2 linked regions of the Syntrophobacter fumaroxidans MPOB genome follow. The protein of the gene in region 1 interacts with the protein of each later gene in a pairwise test. Links are inferred from orthologs where the notes say so. Each region holds a gene or a part of one and is shown on either strand. Other genes may lie near its edges.

The links.
Region 2: the proteins of mrdA (region 1) and SFUM_RS13870 interact in binary tests that used the Escherichia coli proteins (3 or more experiments, as listed by UniProt). The link is inferred for Syntrophobacter fumaroxidans MPOB from one-to-one orthologs.

Annotation. Positions count from the first base shown.
Region 1 is NC_008554.1:3,200,570-3,207,538, reverse strand. The notes cover bases 2,471-5,450. They hold mrdA (penicillin-binding protein 2), read left to right. Parts: upstream 2,471-2,980; coding sequence 2,981-4,921; downstream 4,922-5,450. Other genes in these bases: rodA (rod shape-determining protein RodA), read left to right, coding at 4,974-5,450; SFUM_RS13435 (hypothetical protein), read left to right, coding at 2,471-2,964. Also shown: SFUM_RS13450 (hypothetical protein), read left to right, coding at 1-143; SFUM_RS13445 (rod shape-determining protein), read left to right, coding at 215-1,246; rod shape-determining protein MreC, read left to right, coding at 1,374-2,219; more of SFUM_RS13435, read left to right, coding at 2,443-2,470; more of rodA, read left to right, coding at 5,451-6,089; SFUM_RS13420 (F0F1 ATP synthase subunit B), read left to right, coding at 6,325-6,750; SFUM_RS13415 (F0F1 ATP synthase subunit B), read left to right, coding at 6,751-6,969. UniProt on the Escherichia coli protein: Catalyzes cross-linking of the peptidoglycan cell wall. Responsible for the determination of the rod shape of the cell. Is probably required for lateral peptidoglycan synthesis and maintenance of the correct diameter during lateral and centripetal growth.
Region 2 is NC_008554.1:3,305,751-3,312,762, reverse strand. The notes cover bases 1,760-4,782. They hold SFUM_RS13870 (penicillin-binding protein 1A), read right to left. Parts: upstream 4,454-4,782; coding sequence 2,066-4,453; downstream 1,760-2,065. Also shown: DNA repair helicase YoaA, read right to left, coding at 1-1,737; SFUM_RS13865 (sensor histidine kinase), read left to right, coding at 5,015-6,034; SFUM_RS13855 (TRAP transporter TatT component family protein), read left to right, coding at 6,853-7,012. UniProt on the Escherichia coli protein: Cell wall formation. Synthesis of cross-linked peptidoglycan from the lipid intermediates.

The sequences.
Region 1 (6,969 bases):
CACCGTGGGCAATAGGCCTGCGGCGAAGCATGAAAGCCGTCGTCATTGCTGATCCGGGCGGCCGGCCCTTCCCGAACCCTGCGATTCCGGAAATCTCACAGGGTGAGTGCACCTCGATTGGCCGGTTCGCTCTTAATGATTGAAGATAATGCGATCACGTGCTATGAGATGGAACCTTTGATCGAATTTTCACTCGAAAGGAGAAGGGGCGCCAATGTTTGTGAACCGTATACTGGGCTGGTTTTCCAACGATCTGGCCATAGACCTCGGAACGGCCAATACCCTCGTGTATGTGCGAGGGAAGGGGATTGTGCTCACGGAACCCTCGGTGGTTGCAGTTCGAAAGGACGAAAGAGGCGCCAATCGCGTGGTGGCTGTCGGAAAAGATGCCAAGATGATGCTCGGAAAGACTCCTGGAAATATCGTCGCCATCAGGCCCATGAAAGACGGAGTCATTGCGGACTTCGAAGTCGCCGAGGCGATGCTCAGATATTTTATTAGAAAAGTGCACAATCGTCGCAACCTGGTCAGGCCCCGGATCATCGTCTGCATTCCTTCCGGAGTGACCCAGGTGGAGAAACGGGCCGTCAGGGAGTCGGCGGAATCGGCGGGGGCCCGGGACGTCTACCTGATCGAGGAACCCATGGCGGCGGCCATCGGCGCCGGACTGCCGATCACCGAACCGGTGTGCAACATGGTCGTGGACATCGGCGGCGGCACCACCGAGGTCGCCGTGATCTCCCTGGCCGGAATCGTCTACAGCCGCTCCGTGCGGGTGGGCGGGGACAAGATGGACCTGGCCATCCTCCAGCACATCAAGCGCAAGTACAACCTCTTGATCGGGGAACGCACCGCGGAGATCATCAAGACGACCATCGGCAACGCTTACCCGCTCGGCCAGACCGAGACCATGACCATCAAAGGGCGGGACCTGGTCAGCGGTATCCCCAAGACGGTTGAAATCAATTCCGACGAGGTTCGTGAATCTGTCCAGGAGCAGATCGATTCCATCCTGGAAACCATAAAAATCGCGCTCGAGCAGACTCCCCCCGAACTGGCCGCAGACATCGTGGACCGGGGGATCGTTCTGACGGGGGGCGGTGCTCTGCTCAAGAACCTGGATCATTTGTTGAGACTGGAGACCGGTCTCCCGATCATCATCAGCGAGGATCCCCTTTCCACGGTCGTGCTGGGTTCCGGCAAGGCCCTGGAGGAAATCGACGTTCTCAAGGACGTTTTTGCCTAGAACCGGCTGATCCGGCGGTTTTTCGTACAGCCTGAAACACACTCTCGCATCGTTCCGGTACAACGTGGCCGGTTCAGGCATCGTGTGCATCCCGCGGGCGCTTACTGTTTGCTGAGGCCTTGGCATCATGACCGAGTGGTTGCGCCGGTTGCGAGGCGCATTATTGATTCTTGTGTTTCTGAGTGTCTTCCTCTACATTTTCTCTCTGAACTTTCGCCCGCCCGAGAAAATGGACGTTCTGCAGCGCTTTGTGGTTGAGACGCTCGTTCCGCCTATAAAATCCGTGGGCAGGATCGCTTCCTTCTTCGAAGATCTGGTCAAGGAATATGTGTGGCTGAGGAATCTTCGTTCCGAAAACGCGCTCCTGCGACGGCAGTTGGCCGCCACCGAACAGAAACTGACCGACTACCAGGAAGCCTACATCGAAAACCTTCGCCTCAGGCGCCTGCTCGATTTCAAGAGCAGCATCCATGTCGACACCGTTGCCGCGAGGGTGGCCCTGCACGATCTGACCGGATGGTTTCAGACCGTGATGGTGGACAAGGGTTTCAGGGACAGGATCACGTCCGACATGCCCGTGGTGAATGATGAAGGCGTTGTCGGTCGCATACTGGACGTGTCGGACAGGTATTCGCGCATATTGCTCATCACGGACCCGGGAAGCTCGGTGGATGCGGTCATTCAGCGCAACCGGGTACGGGGGGTTTTGAGCGGGAAGGATGCCAACAGCTGCATCCTGAAATACGTGCGCGGCAATGTGGACGTGCAGGTGGGGGACCTGATCATCACGTCGGGCAAGGACGGGGTTTACCCGAAGGGGCTCCGCCTGGGCGTTGTCCAGGGAATTTTCAAGGATCCCGTGGACTTGTTTCAGAAAATCGAGGTCAAGCCGCTGGTGCGCCTGAATGCGCTCGAGGAAGTACTGATCATGAAGCGCGAGGCGAATGCACCTGACGACGTCATGGGCAATTGAGGCCGCGCGGGGAGGTCCGCATTCCCGAAGATGATCGGAGCGCGTTGCGCGCTCGGTGCGGCTTCGGCTGCGCGGCGCTCCGGTCGGACGCGGGCCTTTTTGCCGGTGGAACCGATGGGGAAAACGACCGGCGCTTTCCCCCGCATCGCCAGGGGATTCTCCGTGAAAACCGGGGCGTGTGCGTGCCGGATTATCGTATAACCGGAAAGAGATCGATCCCGCAATGAATGCTCCCGTGCGTTCCAGAAACAGCATCCAGTATGTTTACATCCTCGAGATGTTCATCTACACGTTGTTCCTGCTGCTCCTCCAGGCCGGCTTCTTTGCGCGGCTGCCCTACCCCGCGCTGCGGGCGGATGTTCTCCTGCCGCTGATGTTCGGTGTGGCGGCGGAATGGCCGCCGGTGCCGAGCCTGCTCTGGGCGTGCTTTTGGGGTTTTGCGGTGGACGTGCTCTCGGGAGGGTTCTGGGGTCTGCACGTGGGCTCATACGCAGTGGCCATCTGCATGGTCAATATCGCGGCGGACAGAATCGGTTTCGAAAATCCGATCTACCAGATGTCCATGGCGGGATTATGCGCTCTGGGACAGTCGGCGGCGCTGGGGCTGTACATGTCTTTCGAACCGCTCACCTTCCTTGCCTCGGCCTCGGTTTGGACAAGCCTGTTGATTCGCTCGGCGCTGATGACCGTATTGACGCCGTTTGTGATTTACCCCGTATGGAGCCTCAAGAAGATGCTGCGTTGAGCCCGGGGAGGGCGGCATGCGTTTCTCCCGGGACGGGCACAACGTGACGAAAATAGAACCATGGTATCGTCGTCTCATGAATGTGAAAAAGAAGAAAGCCGATAACCTGCAGCTGCTGAACTGGGAGATGGCCGAAACGGCTTCCTTTCAGAAGCAGTACATCATTGTGGCCGGCGTGATGTTCCTCATTCTGCTGGTCTACATGGCGCGCATGTGGAGCCTCCAGGTTCTGCAGGGCGCCACCTATCGCTACCAGTCGGAGAATAACCGTATTCGGCTGGAGGACATCTCGGCGCCGCGTGGGATCATTTTCGACAAGAACGGCGTGCCGTTGGTGGAGAACCGCCCCGCCTATCACGTGCTGCTCATCAGGGAAGACGTCCAGGACCTGGATGGGACCGTCAGGGAACTGGCCCGCCTCCTCGGTCGCACCCCGGACGAGCTGTTCGCCGTTCTGGAGGCCAACCGCACCACGCCGAAATTTCTGCCGATCCGGTTGGCCGCGGATCTGGACCGTGATGCCCTGGCGCGGGTGGAGGCCCAGCGGATCAGGCTTCCCGGGGTCGTGATCCAGCTCGAGCCCAAGCGCGAGTACCGATGGAACGGTACGGCGGCGCACCTTATCGGGTATCTGAGCGAGATCACGGAGAGCGATTTGAAGCAGGAGAGCTACCAGGGTTACGTGCAGGGCGAAGATGTCGGCAAGTTCGGAGTGGAGAGCGCATTCGAGAGATTCCTGCACGGGAAGAGAGGCGGCCGCCAGATGGAGGTGGACGCCATCGGCAGAAGAATTCGGCTTTTGGACGAGTTGCTGCCGATCCCCGGAAGAAACCTGTGGCTGACGGTTGACATCGAATTGCAGAGGCTGGCGGAGAGCCTCCTGGAGGGTAAGGCGGGGGCCATCGTCGCGGTGGATCCGACTTCCGGCGCGATCCTGGCGTTTGCCTGCAGTCCCACGTTCGACCAGGAGAAGTTCGTTCGGGGTTTGAGAAAAGAGGAATGGCAGGCACTGAGCAAGAATCCCAACCACCCCCTGCTCAACCGAGGCAGCGGCGCGGCCTACCCGCCCGGTTCGACCTACAAGGCGTTCATGGCTCTTGCCGGGTTGCAGGAAGGTGTGATCACGCCCGAGACCAGCTTCAACTGTCCCGGATATTACGAGTTCGCCGGCCGCAGATACCGGTGCTGGCGGGATCGCGGTCATGGGGGAATGGCGGTCGAGCGGGCTCTCATCCAATCGTGCGACGTGTTCTTCTACCAGACCGGCATGCGCCTGGGGGTCGACCGCATCGCGCAGTATGTCTCCATGTTCGGCCTGGGGGAACGTACGGGAATCGGCCTGCACGGCGAACATCCGGGCCTCGTTCCGACGTCGTGGTGGAAGCGGCAGGCGATCGGGGTTCCCTGGCAGAAGGGGGAGACTCTGTCCATCTCGATCGGGCAGGGCTACGACCTGGCCACCCCGCTCCAGATGGCTGTCGGATATGCCGCCGTCGCCAACGGAGGGAACCTCTGGCAGCCATACGTGGTCATGCGCGTTGAGGGGAGCACCCCCGTGGAGACGGATGAGATCAAGGGAAAACTGCGGCGGACGATTCCCATCGCCAAGAAACACTTCGACCTGGTCCGCAAGGGACTGCTCGGGGTCGTGGAGGATGATCGGGGGACGGCCCACGCGGTACGGGACAAGTCTTTCCTTATGGCGGGCAAGACCGGCACCGCTCAGGTAGTGGGCGTGGCCGACGGCGCCAACCGCAAGCTGCTCGAAAGGATGGCCAAGGGCAAGACCCGGGACCACGCCTGGTTCGTGGGCTATGCGCCGGCGAACGACCCCAGGATTTCAGTGGCCGCGATCATAGAGCACGGCGGCCACGGTTCCTCCGCGGCGGCTCCCGTCGTTCAAAAGGTCATCGCCGCTTACCTGAAATCCGAATCCGCCGCGGCCCCGAGTCAATGATGCCGAGCAGGGGCTCCCGGCGCTGCGGCTTCACTGAGGATATCGCGTTTCCATGATGGACAGACGTCTGATTGAAAACTTCGACTGGTCGATCATCTGGGTGTTGCTGGGGATCATCTGCATCGGCCTGCTGAGCGTTTACAGCGCACTCTACCCGCAAATCCGGGCCAACCCCACCCACAACCTGTTCATCAAGCAGATCATGTGGCTGTCGCTCGGGTTCGGGGTCATGTTCTTCACGCTCTTCCTGGATTACCAGAAACTGAAAGCGGTGAGCTTCTGGCTCTACCTCGCAACGGTGGTGCTGCTTGCGGCCGTCCTGGTGGTGGGCAAGGAAGTCAACGGGTCGAAGCGCTGGCTGGAACTGGCCGGATTCCAGTTCCAGCCGTCGGAGCTCATGAAGATCGTGATCGTCATCCAGCTGGCCAGCTACTTCTCCACCCAGGAGATGACGTCGTATCCGCCACTGAAGAAGCTCCTGACGCCCTTGGCGTTTGTCGCCGCCCCGGTGCTGCTGATCCTTGCGGAACCCGATCTCGGCACGGCCATCTGCATCCTGGCCATTTCCGGCACGGTCATCTTCTTCATGGGGATTCGCTGGAAGTATATCCTGGCCATGATGATCGGCGTGATTCCGCTGCTGATGCCCATCTGGATGACCGTTTTGAAACCCTATCAGAAGCGGCGGATCGAAATTCTGCTTCGGCCGGACCTCGATCCGCTGGGGGCAGGCTATCACATTCGACAGTCGAAAATCGCCATCGGGTCGGGGATGCTCTGGGGAAAGGGGTTTCTGAACGGAACCCAGAACAAGCTGCATTTTCTTCCGGAGAAACATACGGACTTCATTTTTTCGGTCTGGGCCGAGGAATGGGGATTCGTGGGGTGCCTTGTTCTGTTGGTGCTGTTCGGGCTCCTGGTATTCCTGTCGCTGCGCGTGGCGCGCAGGTCCAAGGACCGCTACGGAGCCCTGCTGGTGGTGGGAATGACCGCGCTCATTCTCTGGCAGGCGCTCATCAATATCGGCATGGTCATCGGGCTTCTCCCCGTGGTTGGAATCACGCTTCCCTTCGTCAGTTACGGAGGGTCCTCCCTCATCACTCTGTGCTTCGCCATAGGCATCATCGAGAGCGTCAGCATGCGCCGTTACGTGTTTCAAACCCGTTGAAAATGCTCCTGAAAACGGGCAGGAACAATTTGTGATATTTTTAGCTTTTTTCTTGCCAAGGCTCCAAACTTGTGCTAACAGGTCGGCCATGTCACGCTTCCATACTGAGGCCATGCTTGGGTTTGTGCATTTTTTGGCTGGAAAATGCCCAATTGCCCAACATGTGCAGCAGGTCACATAAAGTTTTGGTTTTGAACACAGTGGTGTACTGCATGGAATCTAGGGAAGGGGAAAAATGATCAGCATCAATGTAACACTCATCATTCAGCTGGTGACTTTCTTGATCTTTGTTTTCCTGATGAATCTCGTCCTCTATCGTCCCATCCGCCGGATTGTCGCCCAGAGGAAGCAGTTCGTCGACGACCGGCAGACCGGTATTGATCGGCTGGAGGCGGATGCGCAGAAGTCGGTTCAGGAATTCAACGCCAGGCTTCTGGATGCCCGCAAGGAGGGACGGCAAAAGATTCAGGATCTGAAAGCGGCGGCCTATGAGCGGGAGAAGGAACTCCTGCAGCAGGCGACCGAGCAGGCCGCCGGTCGGATGCAGACGATGCGTGCCAAGGTGCAGAGTGACATCGGGCAGGCTCGCGAGCAGCTGATGACTCAGGTCCGATCCTTTTCGGTTGAGTTGGCTCAAAAGATTTTGGGAAGGAGTATCTAGATGCACGCAGGTGTGAGGGGGAAGAAGGAGAGAGCGAAGTTCGTATGGCCGCTCCTCGGTGCCGGGTTGCTCCTTGCAGCGGAGGGGGTTGCCTGGGCGAGCGGGGGGGGCGGTGAGCATGGAGGAGGCCACCTGAACTGGTCTGATTTTCTTGCCAGGACGCTTGTTTTCGTGATCACGTTTTCCATCCTGTTCAAGTTGCTCAAGAAGCCGATCGCC
Region 2 (7,012 bases), 110 kb from region 1 along the record:
GCGAGGCACCTGGTAGCCGAAAAACGAGCTTTTTCCCTGTCGGGTGATGAAATCCATACGGGCAGCGGCAAGAGGGTCGTCGGGGACTTCGAAGGGGAGCTTGTCGATGAGCAGGCAGCTGAGAGCTTCCCCCGGAACATCGATTCCCTGCCGGAACGAGCTGGTCGCGAACAGCACGGAACCGATGCTCTCCTTGAATTCAGCCAGCAGAGCGCGCTTCGGTTTTTGCCCCTGCACCAGGATCGGGTACGGGAGACGGTCACGCAACAGCTGATGGACTTCGTTCATGTTTCGGTAGCTCGTGAAAAGGAAAAGCGCCCTGCCCCGGGTCTTGAGCAGGATTTCCACGGACTGCTCCGCGATTTGGCGGCAGAAGTCGTGTTCATTGGGGGCCGGAAACCGTCGCGGGATATAGAGCATGGTCTGCTCGGCGTAGGCGAAGGGAGAAGGCAGCCGGATCGATTTGCTGTCCGGCGCGATTCCCAGGGACTGACGCACAAAATCGAACGAACCGGCAACGGACAGGGTTGCCGAGGTAAGGATCACGGGGCGGTTGGGTGTGAGCACCCGCCGGCGGAAGATGGAACACACCTCGATGGGGGTCGCATTCAGGAACAGAGCATTTTGGCCGACTTCGTACCAGTAAACCAGGGATTCGTCTTCCTGCGCGAGGAGCATTCGTACGGCCCCGGACAGGTCGGAAGCCCTCCGATGGTAGGCTTCGAAGGACAGGGGAAGGTCTTCGGCCGGCGCGATCATGGGTGCCAGCTCATCGAGCGCATGGATGAGCTGATTGCAGGATTGCACGAAGTTCTTGCCCATTCTGCTCATGTCGAGCGGAAACCGTCCCTGGGACCCGCGGACTTCGAACAGGTGACGATGCAGAAGGCGATTCAGCACCTCCAGCTGCTGGACGATTCTCCGCGCATCGTGGAAGCGGTGTGACGCCCCGGTTTCCTTCTTGAATTCGCGCTGCAGGACGCGGGTCAGTTCCATAAGTCCGTAACTGTTGAACTGGATCCCGAAATACTGTCCCATGACGTCTTCGAGCTGGTGGGCCTCGTCGAATATGACCGCGTCGTACTCCGGAAGGACCCCCGTGTCCGCCTTGTCTCTCAAGGCGAGGTCAGCGAAGAAAAGGTGATGGTTGACGACAACCAGGTGCGCCTGTGCGGCTTCGGCGCGCAGCCGCGTCACAAAGCACCGCTGCACATCGGAGCACTGTTGGCCGAGGCAGTGTTCGCCGGCGGAGCAGACTTCATTCCAGGTGTGAAACTGGTCCGGGAGCCAGGAAATCTCCGCCCGATCCCCGGTACGGGTCCTTGTGGCCCACTTCTGAAATCGGCTCCAGAGCTTGGCTTCGTCCTTGTTCCAGAGTGTGGGTTGATAGGAGAAATCCTTGAAACGCCGATGGCACAGATAATTCCCGCGGCCCTTCAGGCAGACGGCTCGAAGCTTGGGATACACCGTGCGTTTCAGGAACGGTATGTCCTGGTCCAGGATTTGGTCCTGGAGGGTCTTCGTACCGGTGGAAACCACTGTGCGCTTTCCGCTGAGGATGGCGGGAACCAGGTAGGCCCAGGTCTTCCCCGTGCCCGTTCCCGCTTCGACCACAAGCGGCGAACGGGCACCCAGCGCCTCGAGAACCGCCTCTGCCATTTCCAGCTGGGAAGGGCGAAATTCGAAGTGCGTGACATTCTCGGCCAGAAGGCCGTCAGGACCAAAATAACGTCGCATGATTCCTGGTTTTCCCGGGGATCGGACCGGATGGCGCCTTCATCCGTGAATCACCGCCCCGACAGTGCGCGAAAGCCGAAGCCGGGGATAATCCCCGGCCGCGACAAACAGGGAAGCCGGTTCCAACGAAGAGCCGTAGGCGGCGGTTCTCACCGTCGCGTTCGCGGTCTTCGCTCGGGAGCATGCCGGCGCCTGATTGAGAGTGTCACCGCCAGGCCGCCGCGGGCCGGGGTCCGGGAGGCTTTGACGGACCCGGACGTCCGGCTGCGGGTGAAGGACATCGGCATGTTTCATGATTCGTTGCGGGCCTCCTGCTGATGGCGGTTCACTAGAAGAGGTCGGACTTGAAAAAGGATTCCGATGAAGAAGTGTATGACCCGGAGCCCGTGACGAGATCCTCCGAAAGCTCGGAATCGGGACCGCTTCGCCCGGTCGGCAGACTGCCCGCGAATGCGGCGTATGTCCCTCCAGGTTCGTCGGATTTCGAAATCGCGCCCGTGTAGGAATTCATCTTGGCAAATACAATGCCTTCAGGAATGGCGAAGGTGTCGATGGGCTGATTCATCATGTACTCTTTCATAAAGTACACCCAGATCGGGCACGCGGCCCGGCCCCCCGTTTCACCTTTTCCCAGCGAGATGTTGTGATCGTCGTATCCCACCCACACTCCGGCGAGCACGGTGGGTGTAAAACCGATAAACCAGGCGTCCTTCATTTCATTGGTGGTGCCGGTTTTTCCCGCGGCAGGTCTGCCGATTTCCTTCGCCTTCGTTCCCGTGCCCTCCAGGACCACCCCTTCCAGCAGATTGGTCATCAAGTAGGCCGTCTGGGGTGAAATGACCTGTTGCCGGTTGACCTGGTGTTCTTCGACCAGTCCGCCGTGCCGGTCGTAGATCTTCTCGACGAGGTAGGGTTCCACGCGTTCCCCCTGGGCGGCAAAAGGCGAATAGGCGGTGAGCAGCTCGGAAAGAGTCAGCCCGGAGGCTCCCAGCGCGAGTGCGAGGGTTGGAGTCAGGGGTGCGGAAATGCCGAGTTTCCTTGCATAGTCGATGGCATAGTGCACCCCGATGGCGTCGAGCAGCTTTACCGTAACCACGTTCCTCGAATTCACCAGAGCCTTCCTCAGCGAAATGGGCCCCCAGAATTTCCGGTCGTAGTTCGACGGTATCCAGGGTCCCCTCAGGCTGTGGTCGTCGAGAACGAGCGGCGAATCGACGAGGATGGAGGCCTCCGTATAGCCTTTGTCGAGTGCCGCGGCATAAATGATGGGCTTGAAGGATGATCCGGGCTGACGGATCGCCTGGGTGCAGCGATTGAACTGGCTTTTCTCGAAGTTCCGCCCCCCGACCATGACCAGCACCCGGCCGGTGTCGGGCGCTATGGCCATCAAAGCCCCTTCCATGCCGGGATCCTGTTCGAGAACGGTCATCCAGGAGCCGTCCTCCAGGGGCTTGTCGAGCCGCACCCGGATGATGTCCCCGGCGCGAAACATCTTTGAGGCGCGCTTGGCGGACACTCTCGTCCATTCATATCCGGAGGCGGGCAGTTTTCCCTCGCCCTTGCCGAACATGATCTGGCAGGCCCGGCTTCTCTCGTCGAAACTCCTCACTATGGCCGCAACCACTTTCCCCTGGGTCAGTTCGCCATTGCTCTGCGCGAGAACCCTCAGAGCGCCCGGCCAGTCCTCCCGGGGAACGTTGGCGTGGACGCCGCGGTAGCTCTTGTGGCGTTTGTCGAGCTCGCGAAGTCCCTGATCCAGAGCTTTCCGGGCAATCTTCTGCCCTTTTGAATCGAGCGTCGTGTGGATGGTCAGGCCTTCCTTGTAGAGCATATCACGGCCGTAGCGGGCCTCCACCTGCCTGCGGACCTCCTCGGTGAAGGAATCGAGCTCCTTCAGCGTCCAGTGCTTTGGCTTTGCCAATTGGAGGGGTTTTGCCATGGCCTTCTGAGCTTCCTCGGGCGTAATGAATCCCACCTCCGCCATGCGCTGCAGCACGTAGCCCTGGCGTTCCCTGGCGACTGCAGGGTGCTGAAAAGGCGAAAAGCGGCTCGGAGCTTTGGGCAGGCCGGCAAGCAGCGCGGCTTCGGGCAGAGTCAGATCCTGCACGTGCTTGTTGAAATAGGTCCGCGCGGCCGCCTCCACTCCGTAGGCGCCCGAGCCGAAATAGATTTGATTGAGATAGAGGTATAGAATTTCATCCTTGCTCAGGGTGTGATCGATCCGGTAGGCAAGCAGCGCTTCCTTCATCTTCCTGGCCAAGGTCTTTTCCGGGGTCAGGAGAAGCGATTTAACCACCTGCTGGGTGATGGTGCTCCCGCCCTGCACGATTTCTCCGGCCTGGAGGTTCTTGAACGAGGCCCGGAGGATCCCGAAGAAGTCCACCCCGCCGTGTTCGTAGAACCTGACGTCCTCAGCCGCCAGGAAGGCTTTGATCATCATGGCCGGAACATCCTTCAGGGGTATGAGGTAGCGTCGCTCGATGAAGAACTCTCCGATAAGCTCACCGTCGGCGGAGTACACACTGGAAACCAGGGGCGGGTGATAGTTCTTGAGAGACTGGGTACTGGGAAGCGAACGGTCCAACTGGATGTAAAATGCGAACAATCCGACCCCGACAATCAGAACCAGGCAAAAAAGCACGGAAGCAACGGCAAGAACAAACCACCGAAACGTTTTGCGTTTGGGTGCTCGTTTTGAAGGACCCGGTTTTCTCATATCTCACCTCGGTTGCCATGGCACGCTTCGGTCGGCGCCGCCCGAAGGCGTTGCGAGACGGCGGTGACCACCAATGTCGCACACTGTCGCGAGCGATTATTCAAATCAAATCATTTACCATATTTACCCCGGAAAAGAAACAACGGGCTTCTTTGTCTATATGAAATGTTCCGTCAAATCAAACGGTTGTTCCGAACGCCCACGGGCGCTTCCGCACCCGTGTCCGCTCCGGCCGCTCTGCGCCCGGTGCTTTCGCCGCGTCTCGGACAATGGTGAGGGTGCGGGATGGAATGACAACGCGCGGCGTTCGTCTTATTTTCATTCCATGTATCGCCGACCGCAGATATCCCGTGAGAGGTCCGGATCGTCCCGGGCGATGGATGGCGGCCAAAGACGGCAATTCGCCCTGGAGCTTCGAATGGTTTAGAATGTTCATGCCGGAAGTGAAATCGGCAAAGACGATTCCTGGCCGTGTCCCGTGCCTGTTGTGCCGATTCCGGTCGCCGCGCGGCCCGCGTACGGTCCTCCTGCGACCGTCTGTGCGTCCCGCGAGGAGCTCCTATGGCGCTGAACAGCAACAAAACGAGAATCGCCCTCATCTCTCTCGTGGTGCTGGCCATCACGGTCGCTCACAGTTTTGGCATCCGCTCCCGGGGCGGTTACCTACATCATCTTTACCATGCTTGCTTCTTCCTGCCGTTGATGCTCGCGGGGTTCTGGTTCGGGCTCAAGGGTGCCCTGGCGACGTCATTGAGCATCACCCTGCTCAACCTTCCCGAGGTGATAACCCATTTCGAAAAGTTCTCGCCGATCGAGTTTGATTACATGCTGCAGATGGGCATTTACAACGTGGTGGCGGTGTGCCTGGGTATGCTCAGGGATCGGGAGCGCCGGGAACAGAAACGGGCATTGGAGGCCGGGAGGCTTGCCGCCATCGGGAAAGCCATATCCTGTGTCGCGCATGACATGAAGACCCCGCTCATTGCCATCGGCGGTTTCGGCCAACTGCTCATGAAACACTTCGAGACGGGCGATCCGCGCCTTGAAAAACTGGAGATCATCGTCAAGGAAACCCGGCGCCTGGAAATGATGGTGAGAGAAATGCTGGATTTTTCCCGTCCTCTCGAGCTCCACCGGTCGGAGGAAGACATGTGCCTGCTGGTCCGGGAGAGCCTCGAGGTGGTCAACGAGGCGGCGACGGCAAAGCGGGTGATCGTTTTCAGCACGCCGGCGAATCCTCCCCGGATTTCGGTCGACCCGTTGCGTATCAAACAGGTTCTCATCAACCTGATGATCAATGCGGTTGAAGCGTCGCCCGAAGGGGAAATCGTCACCGTGGCGACCTACAAGCAGGGGAGAAACCTCGTGATCGACGTCAGCGACAAGGGGGACGGGATCCCGGATGGGAAGGCAGAGGAGATTTTTTCCCCTTTCTATACGACCAAGAAGGATGGAACCGGTCTCGGCCTCACCATTGCCAGGAAGATCGTCGAAGCCCACGAGGGTCGCCTGGAGCTTCTGCAGAACTCTGGGAAAGGCCTGATCGTCAGGGTTATCCTGCCCATCGGGCGAAGATCCTAGCGGCACGGCGGAATCGCATGGAAAAGCGGGCCCTCCGGGATACCGCGATCGGGGGCGGTTGGGCGGCAGTCTCGGTCTCCTCGGAATCGCAATGCGAACCACTACTCCCAACTGTATGAAATGTTTATTGGAAAATCTCAGCAGCCAGGATTCTCCAGCCATAATCCTTGACAATTTCAGGTCCGCTGTGACAAGAATGCTCGTCGTCCCCTACCCGGCGGCGTTTGTGGGGATGCATGACACCCATTCGCGTTCCGATCTCGGGATACGGAACCGGCGGAAGGCGGAGCGGTGCCTTGCGTATCTCATGCGGAACATTGATTTTGATGCGACGGAGAGCGTCGTTTCCGATGACCCCGGCGGGATCGACGGCTGGAGCGTTTCCGAGCCCCCCGGAGGGGGGCGCTGACCTTCTTGGATAAAGCCTTCGGTGACCGGCCGTTCCGAGGAGCCGTCACGGCGGTGTGGAGGCGGTTGAGGTTGGAAGCTTCGTTTCCCGGGGCGGGGTTGCTTTCACGGTTCCTCACTTTCCCGGGGCGCATCGATCGTCGTTTTTGACAGGCCTTCGCGTGAAACCGGTTTCTTTCAATGGAGCGGGTGTCGCCAGCATGAATTTCTCTCCCGTCAATGATCTGAAGTCTGGTTCGCCTCATTGCAAGCATTCACCCCGAGGCGTTGCTCCGCGTCCTCAAACGGCGACGGCGTTTCGGGCAACACGGCCGGGGGTGATCGGGGGGAACGTTCGTCACGCTTTCGAGGGGGCACGGGCGGAACAAAGTGCCCGGAAGTTTCCGACAGGGCCGGGAATCACGCTCGGTATGGTTTTTCTGCTGGGGGTTCTCTTGTTGCAGGGTTGTGCCTCCGTGGAGCGGCTCGCCGTTAACCGGCTGGGTGATGCGCTGGCACAGGGAGCCTCGGTGTATGCGACCGACGACGATCCGGACCTCGTCGGCCAGGCGCTGCCTTTCGGCCTCAAGA